Regions from separate parts of the Stenotrophomonas sp. 3(2025) genome, predicted to be linked through region 2. Evidence: predicted binding sites of a transcription regulator. Region 2 holds the regulator's gene; the other holds the start of a gene.
What was found. Region 2 encodes FliA, which starts transcription of late flagellar genes. Its sites were predicted from a motif close to TAAAGTTTNNCNNNCNNNGGCCGATAA; they were not measured.
Positions count from the first base shown of each region.

Region 1 (4,414 bases), on a different contig from region 2:
CGCATTGGGCGGGCTGACCACCCAGGTCGGTGCGGCAGCGCGTTCGGCGGAGTATTCGCTGGGAGCGCAGCAGGTGATCGCCGACCAGGCACAGGCAGCGCGTGACGAAGTGTCTGGCGTCAACCTCGATGAGGAGGCGGCCGACATGCTGCGCCTGCAACAGGCCTACCAGGCCGCCTCGCAGCTGATCTCCACCGCCGATTCCATGTTCCAGACCATCTTGGGAGCCGTGCGCCGATGAGCAACCGCATCTCCACCGGAATGATGTACAGCCAGTCGGTAGCGCTGATGATGGCCAAGCAGGCCAAGCTCAGCCACCTGGAACAGCAGATCGCCACCGGCAGCAAGATCGTCAGCGCCAAGGACGATCCGGTCGCCGCAGGCGCCGCGGTGGGCCTGGACCGCAGCCTGGCCGCACTGGAACGCATGAAGCTCAACGGCAACAACGTGCAGAACCGCCTGGGCGTGCAGGAAAACACCCTGGCCCAGGTCAACGACCTGATGGCGCGCGTCAACGATCTGACCATCCAGGCCAGCAATCCCGCCTTGAGTGCGCCTGACAAGAAGACCCTGATCACCGAGTTGAACCAGATCCGCGAGGGCCTGCTGTCGCTGGCCAACAGCAGCGACGGCACCGGCCGCTACGTGTTCGGCGGCACCAACGACAGCGATCCGCCGTTCGCCAAGATTGACGGCAAGGTTGTCTATCGCGGCGACCAGACCCAGCGCCAGGTGGAAGTCGGCCCGGATACCTACGTGCGCGACGCCCTGCCCGGCAGCGAGATCTTCCTGCGCATCCCCACCGGCGATGGCTTCGTCGATGGCAGCGCAGCGGCAGGCAACGCCGGCAACGGCGTGCTGACCAACATCACCCGTGATGGCAGCGACAGCTGGAACGGGCAATCGTTCAGCGTGCGCTTCACCGCAGCCGACCAGTACGAAGTGCTCGACGGTGCCGGCAACGTAACCGGCACCGGCACCTACAAGGCGGGCAGCGAACTGGAGATCAATGGCGTTCGCCTGCAGATCGCTGGCGCGCCAGCAACGGGTGACAGCTTCAACGTGCAGGCCGCCAGCAGCCGCGACATCTTCGGCACCATGGACAAGCTGATCGCCGCACTGGATGCCGATACCGGCACCCCGGCGAAGATGGCCGCGCAGCAGAACGAGCTGCAGAGCGCATTGCGCGATGTCGGCCGCGCGGCGGAACGGATGATCGATTCGCGCGCTGCCGGTGGCGCGCAGCTGAAGGCGCTGGACAACGCGGCGGAGATGCGTGAGGCCAATGGCGTGACGCTGAAGACCACGCTGTCGGAGATGCGCGACCTGGACTACGCCGATGCGTTGAGCCAGTACCAGCTGGAAAGCACTGCGCTGCAGGCGGCACAGACGCTGTTCTCGCAGATGCAGTCGATGTCGCTGTTCAACAAGATCCGCTGATTCCACGCGCCAGCGCTGGAGCCCAAGGCCGCGATGCCCTGCATCGCGGCCTTTTTCGTTTCTGCGGTCATGTACCGCTGCGCTCGCCGGGCATGGCCCGGCGCTACCGAAGGGTTGGCCTTGGTAGCGCCGGCCCGTGCGCGGCGGATGTTCCGAAGGGTTGGCGCTGGTAGCGCCGGGCCATGCACGGCGGATGTTCCGAAGGGTTGGCGCTGGTAGCGCCGGGCCATGCCCAGCGGATGTTCCGGGATCGTCCATCAAGCCCGGCCGGCCACCGCCGATACCTTCATCAGCGTGGGTTGGGCCTGCCCGACCGCCCCTGCCAAGGGTGGCCTTGACGCTTTTCCAGGGCGGAAAACCCCGGAAAAACAGCTTTCAGCGACGAAATTCGGTTGCAACGAAATTCCCGGCTAAAGGTTGTTGACAAAGCGCCGTTATTCATTTGGCAACGGCGAAGCACACAGCCAAACAAAAAAATCAGGCGGCGCTTCGTTTCATTCACCAACGGGTTCCACATAAGAGGAGACGACCCCATGGCACAGGTAATCAACACCAATACGATGTCGCTCAACGCTCAGCGCAACCTGAGCACCAGCGGCAGCTCGCTCGCCACCACCATCCAGCGCCTCTCGTCCGGCCTGCGCATCAACAGCGCGAAGGACGACGCCGCCGGCCTGGCCATCAGCGAGCGCTTCACCACCCAGATCCGTGGTCTGGACGTGGCCATCCGCAACGCCAACGACGGCATCTCGCTGGCCCAGGTGGCCGAGGGCTCGCTGAACGAAGTGGGCAACAACCTGCAGCGCATCCGCGAACTGGGCGTGCAGGCCTCCAACGCCACCAACTCGGCCAGCGACCGCAAGGCGCTGCAGGCTGAAGTGACCCAGCTGGTCAGCGAAATCGACCGCGTCGCCAAGCAGGCCGACTTCAACGGCACCAAGCTGCTGGACGGTTCGTTCACCAGCCAGCTGTTCCAGGTGGGCGCCAACGCCGGCCAGGCCATCGCCATCAACAGCGTGGTCAACGCCAAGGCCGATTCGCTGGGCGCGGCCAGCTTTGCCAACGTCTACACCGGCACCAGCCTGGCTGCAGCCGACAAGGCCACCGCCGATACCACCTACTCTGGCCTGCAGATCTCGGTGACCCCTCCGGGCGGCGCCGCCACCACGGTCACCGTCAGCGACTTCACCGTGAAGGCAGGCGAATCGATCACCTCGGCCACCGCGGCCGCGATCAACAACAAGCTGGGCGAAACCGGCGTGGTCGCCTCCGTCAACGCCGGCGTGGTCAGCCTGGCCTCGGTCAAGGACGGCCAGACCTTCGCTCTGGGTGTCAGCGCGGCGACCCCGCCGGCCGGCGTCACGGCCGCCACCATTGCCGGCCTGGGCCTGACCGAGACCAGCACCAACGGCGGCACGCTGACCGGTGCAACCGCCAGCTTCGTCAAGGACCTGAACGTCACCACGGCCGAAGGCGCACAGAAGGCGATGTCCATCGTCGACAAGGCCCTCGAATCGGTCAACAGCGTGCGCGCCGACCTCGGCGCGATCCAGAACCGCTTCACCTCGGTGGTCGCCAACCTGCAGACCTCCTCGGAGAACCTGTCCGCATCGCGCAGCCGCATCCGCGATACCGACTTCGCCAAGGAAACCGCAGAGCTGACCCGCACCCAGATCCTGCAGCAGGCCGGTACGGCCATGCTGGCCCAGGCCAACCAGGTACCGCAGAACGTGCTCAGCCTGTTGCAGCGCTGACATGAGCCGCCCCCGGGGCACGTCGGGGGCGTCTAACCCAACTCACGTGCAACCGCTCAAGGACCTCTCCTCATGGCACAAGTAATCAACACCAACACGATGTCGTTGAATGCTCAGCGTAACCTGAGCACCAGCGGCAGCTCGCTGGCCACCACCATCCAGCGCCTGTCCTCCGGTTCGCGCATCAACAGTGCCAAGGACGATGCGGCCGGCCTGGCGATCTCCGAGCGCTTCGGCACCCAGATCCGCGGCACCGACGTGGCCATCCGCAATGCCAACGACGGCATCTCGCTGGCCCAGGTCGCCGAAGGTTCGCTGACCGAAATCGGCAACAACCTGCAGCGCGTCCGCGAGCTGTCGGTGCAGGCCTCCAACGCCACCAACTCGGCCAGCGACCGCAAGGCGCTGCAGGCCGAAGTGACCCAGCTGGTTTCGGAAATCGACCGCGTCGCCAAGCAGTCGGACTTCAACGGCACCAAGCTGCTGGACGGTTCGTTCTCCAGCCAGCTGTTCCAGGTCGGCGCCAACGCCGGTCAGGCGATTGCCATCGACAAGACCATCGATGCCAAGGCCAATGCCCTGGGTGGCGCCAAGTTCGACACCAACGCGCTGGCCCTGGCCGATCCGGGCACCAACGCTGATTTCAGCACCAGCGGCCTGTCGATCAACGGTGTGGCCATCGCCGACGTCTCGGTCAAGCAGGGCGCCGACGCCGCTGCCACCGGCAAGGCCTCGCGCGAAGCACTGGTGACCGCGATCAACGCCAAGATCGGCGAAACCGGCGTCTACGCCGAAGTGAACGGCACCACCGGCGTGACCCTGACCTCGGTCAAGGACAGCACCAACGCTGACGGCTCGTTCAAGGCCATCACCGCAACGCCGGGTACCTGGACTGGCGCCACCGCCCCGACCTTCACCGCCACCACCGCTGCGGCGGCACCGGCCTCGAAGTTCGCCAGCGATCTGGACGTCAGCACCGTCAAGGGTGCACAGCAGGCAATGGAAGTGGTCGACAAGGCCCTGGGTGCGATCAACAGCACCCGCGCCGACCTCGGTGCGATCCAGAACCGCTTCACCTCGGTGGTTGCCAACCTGCAGACCTCGTCGGAAAACCTGTCAGCGTCGCGCAGCCGCATCAAGGACACCGACTTCGCCAAGGAAACCGCTGAGCTGACCCGCACCCAGATCCTGCAGCAGGCCGGTACGGCCATGCTGGCCCA
Region 1 covers NZ_JBQOIF010000016.1:9,904-14,317, reverse strand. The annotation lists gene flgK (flagellar hook-associated protein FlgK) at 1-241, shown strand, start outside; gene flgL (flagellar hook-associated protein FlgL) at 238-1,440, shown strand; gene ACUXVE_RS13130 (flagellin) at 1,974-3,194, shown strand; gene ACUXVE_RS13125 (flagellin) at 3,267-4,414, shown strand, end outside.
Region 1: the regulator FliA is predicted to act here: its motif matches at 1,698-1,724, upstream of ACUXVE_RS13130 (flagellin).

Region 2 (4,414 bases):
GGCGATATCCAGCGTGGACACGGCGCGGTCCAGTTCTTCGTCGCGCAGGCGCGTGCGCAGCGTCTTCAACCGGTTTCGTGACAGCACCAGTTCGCCGATCAGGTTGACGATGGCGTCCAGGCGCTTGGTGTCCACGCGCACGGTGTGTTCGGCTTCGGCGACAGGCTTGTTGGGTGCGGGCTTGGCAGCGGGCGGGGCCGGCGAGGGCGCCGGTCGCGGTGCCGGTGCCGCAACAGCCGCTGCGGTGGTGTTGCTGCCCGGGGCGGCGCCGCCGTGCAGCTGGTCGAGCAATGCCTCGAACTCGTCCTCGCTGATCATGTCGTCGGCCTTCTTCGCCGCCGCCACGGTTGTCGGCGCCTTGCCGCCATGCAGCTGGTCGAGCAGGGCCTCGAATTCGTCGTCGGTGATCAGGTCGCCGCCGCCCGCACCCGGCGTCGCGGCCGCAGGCGCGGCAGCGCCGCCGCCATGCACGTCGAACTGGGCGACCAGTTCGGGCGGGGCAAAGCCCGGCTCGGTGCCCGAAGACACCGCGTCAAGCATCGATTGCAGGTAATCCAGTGACTGCTGGGCGGCATCGAAGTGATGCGCCTGCAGGACGGCCTGGCCGGCGCGTGCGGCGCCCAGCGCTTCCTCGGCGGCGTGGCACAGCTCGACCATTGCGGTGATGCCGAGGAAACCTGCGCCGCCCTTCAGCGTGTGGTAGCCGCGGAACACCGCGTTGAGCTGTTCATTGTCCTGCGGTGCCTGTTCCAGCGACACCAGCTGTTCGCCGAGGCGATCCAGGATCTCCTGGGCCTCGATGATGAAATCGGCAGTGATGTCGTCGGCTACTGCGCCCATGGTTACAGCCCCAGATCCGACAACAGGTCGTCGGCGTCGTTCTGCGAGACCGCATGGCGGTCCAGTCCCTTCAGTGCCGGCCCAGCCAGTTCCGGATCGGTGCGATGCTGTTCCGGCGGCAGGCCGAGCGCGCCGAAGCCTTCGTGCACGCGGCGGACGATGCCCACCACGCGACGGATGATCTGCCCGGTCAGGTCCTGGTAGCTCTGGGTCAGGGCGATCTCGGTGAGGTTGTGGCGGATGCGGTCGAGCTGTACGTCCTGGCCCGGCTGCAGGCCGTCGGCGCGCAGCTGTTCGGTCAGGCTGCGGCACTCTTCGGCCAGGTCCAGGGTGCGGTGGGTGGCCTGTTCGGTCATCGCCACCACGTGGTCCAGGCGCGCGCAGGCATCGTCCAGCTCGCCGGCTTCATCGGGCACGGTCGGCAGTTCGCCCAGCGCCTGGCCCAGCTCGCGGGCGAGCCGCGAAAGGCCGCTCATCATCGGCTGGGTGCGCAGCGCGACCAGGCCGTCGATGCGCTGGCGCCACGCCGCCTCGTCGCCGGATTCCAGTGCATCCAGTGCTTCCTGCAGGCGCAGGGCGAGGGCGCTCTTGTCGACCGTGGTATCCATCAAGCGCTGGCCGCCAGGCGTTCGAAGATCTTGCCGAGCTTCTCTTCCAGCGTCTGTGCGGTGAACGGCTTGATGATGTAACCGTTCACGCCGTTCTGCGCCGCTTCGATGATCTGCTCGCGCTTGGCTTCGGCAGTCACCATCAGCACCGGCAGGGTCTTCAGCTTGGCATCGGCACGGATGGCCTTGAGCAGTTCGATGCCGGTCATCACCGGCATGTTCCAGTCGGTGACCACGAAGTCGAACGGCTGGCTCTGCAGCAGCGACAGCGCGGCATGCCCGTCCTCGGCTTCGGCGGTATTGGTGAAGCCCAGATCGCCCAGCAGGTTCTTGACGATACGACGCATGGTCGAGAAATCGTCGACGATCAGGATGCGCATGTTCTTGTTCAAAGCAGAGTTCCTTTGTTGATCAGCTCTCGAGGCCGGCGTCGGCCGCCTCGAAAATCTTCAGTCGGCCACGCAGGCGCAGGACCGCCTGGCCGTGGATCTGGCAGACCCGCGACTCGCTCACGCCGAGCACTGCGCCGATCTCCTTCAGGTTCAGTTCCTGCTCGTAGTAGAGCGACAGCACCAGCTGTTCGCGCTCGGGCAGGTGGCCGATGGCATTGCCCAGCTCGCGGCCGAATTCACCGCGCTCCAACACCTGCTGCGGGGTCGGGCCGCCCTGGGCGACGGTGTCCAGCTCGCCCTGGTCTTCAATGCGCGACTCCAGGCTCAGTACCTGGCCGCGCGAGGCGTCCTCCATCAGGCGCAGGTACTCGGGCAGCGGCATCTCCATCGCGGCGGCCACTTCGGTGGCACTCGCGGCGCGGCCGGTGCTCTGCTCCAGGCGGCGGATGGTGGCCGCAGCGTCACGCGCACGGCGGTGCACCGAACGCGGTACCCAGTCGCCACGTCGGATCTCATCGATCATCGAACCACGGATGCGGATCGAGGCGTAGGTCTCGAACGAGGCGCCCTGGTCGGCGTCGTAGCTGCGCGAGGCTTCGATCAGGCCCATCATGCCGGCCTGGATCAGGTCGTCCACCTCAACGCTGGCCGGCAGGCGTGCGGCCAGATGGTGGGCGATGCGCCGCACCAGGTCCGAGTGCTGGGCGATGACCTCGTTGGCCGCCGTGCGCTGGACCTCTCTGTACTGGGCGGCGCCTTTCATGCGGCCACCCCGCGCTGCTTGATGATGCGTTCGAGGAAGAACTCGACGCCCCCGCGCGGCTCGGTCGGTGCCTGCCAGCGGGCGGTGCGGCGGGCGATCTCGGTGATCGCCAGTGCCGACGGGCTGGACGGATAGGCCTTCACCACCGGCTGCTGGCGCTGCACCGACAGGCGCAGCCAGTCGTCCTGCGGCACGCAGCCGAGGTAGTTCAGCGAGACATCGGCGAGGAATTTCTCGCAGACGCGGGTCAGCTTCTCGTACAGCACGCGGCCTTCGTTGGGGTCGCGCACCATGTTGGCCACCACTTGGATGCGGTCCACGCCACGTTCGCGTGACAGCACCTTGATCAGCGCATAGGCGTCGGTGATCGAGGCCGGTTCATCACAGACCACCACCACGGTGTCCTGCGCGGCCTGGCAGAAGGTCAGCACGCCGTCGGTGATGCCGGCGGCGGTGTCCACCACCATGATGTCCAGCTCGCGCTCCAGTTCGGAGAACACGTTGACCAGGCCGACATGCTCGGCCGGGGCCAGCTCGGCCATGTGCCGGCGGCCGGACGCAGCCGGTACCACCAGCACGCCGTTCGGGCCTTCGATGATCACGTCATCCAGGCTGCAGCGGCCAGCGACCAGGTCGGCCAGGGTGTTGGTGGGGCTCAGGCCCAGGATCACGTCGATGTTGGCCAGGCCCAGGTCGGCGTCCAGCAACAGGGTGCGTTTGCCCATTCCGGCAAGCGCCACGGCCAGGTTGGCCGATACGTTGGTCTTGCCGACGCCGCCCTTGCCGCCGGTCACGGCAATCGTGCGCACAGGGCCCAGCGGCTCGCTGCGGGTCGCCGTCAGCGGGAAGGTGGTGGTCAGCTTGGCGTACTCACGCGACGGCATGGTTCAACTCCGGGTTGCAGGGCATATCGGCCGCGCGGCGCAAATCTTCAAGGCGAAGTACAAGATTGGCTGCACTGGCCCGGTGCAGGTCGTCCGGGACGTCCTGGCCATCGGTCACCCAGGTGATCGGCAGCTTGTGGTCCACCGCCACCGACAGGGCGTTGCCGAAGCGGCCGGTCTCGTCCAGCTTGCTCAGCACCAGGCCCTGCAGGTTGGCCGCGCCGAAGCGGCGGACCACCTCGTCCATGTCGCCGAAGCTGGTGTTGGCCGGCAGTACCAGCAGGGTGCGGACCTGGCGGGCGGCGCGCAGCCACTGCAGCTGGGCGGCCAGCGCACGGTCGCGCGGGCCCAGGCCAGCGGTGTCGATCAGCACCAGCTTGTAGTCCTTCAGGCGTTCCAGCAGCTGGTCCAGGTCGGTACCGCTGTTGGCCTCGTGCACGGCGATGCCGAGCTGGCGGCCGTAGCCGTACAGCTGTTCGCGGGCGCCGATGCGCATCGTATCGGTGGTGACCAGGGCGACGTCGCGGGCGGCATGGGCTTCGGCGAAGCGCGAGGCCAGCTTGGCGATGGTGGTGGTCTTGCCGGCGCCGGTCGGGCCGACCAGGGCGATCACGCCGCCTTCCTCCATCGGATCGACCGGGGCGATCGGCAGCTTGCGCGAGATCAGCCCCAGCATCAGGCCGCGGCCGCGATGCGCTTCGGTTTCCAGCGGGATCTGCATGGCCACGTCGCGGGCGATGCCGGCATCGAAGCCGTACTCGTCCATCAGGTCCAGTGCCGTAGCGCGCACCGGACTACCGCGCAGGCGCTCGTCGGTGAAGCGGTTCATCTCGCGCTCGATCACCTGGCGCATGCCGGCCACTTCCTGGCGCAGGTGGCGGATCTCGGCGTCATCGGCGACCAGGGTCAGCGCGGGTGCTGGCGCCA
Region 2 covers NZ_JBQOIF010000030.1:30,219-34,632, forward strand. The annotation lists gene ACUXVE_RS18215 (chemotaxis protein CheA) at 1-840, opposite strand, end outside; gene ACUXVE_RS18220 (protein phosphatase CheZ) at 843-1,448, opposite strand; gene cheY (chemotaxis response regulator CheY) at 1,448-1,840, opposite strand; gene ACUXVE_RS18230 (RNA polymerase sigma factor FliA) at 1,860-2,603, opposite strand; gene ACUXVE_RS18235 (MinD/ParA family ATP-binding protein) at 2,600-3,487, opposite strand; gene flhF (flagellar biosynthesis protein FlhF) at 3,474-4,414, opposite strand, start outside.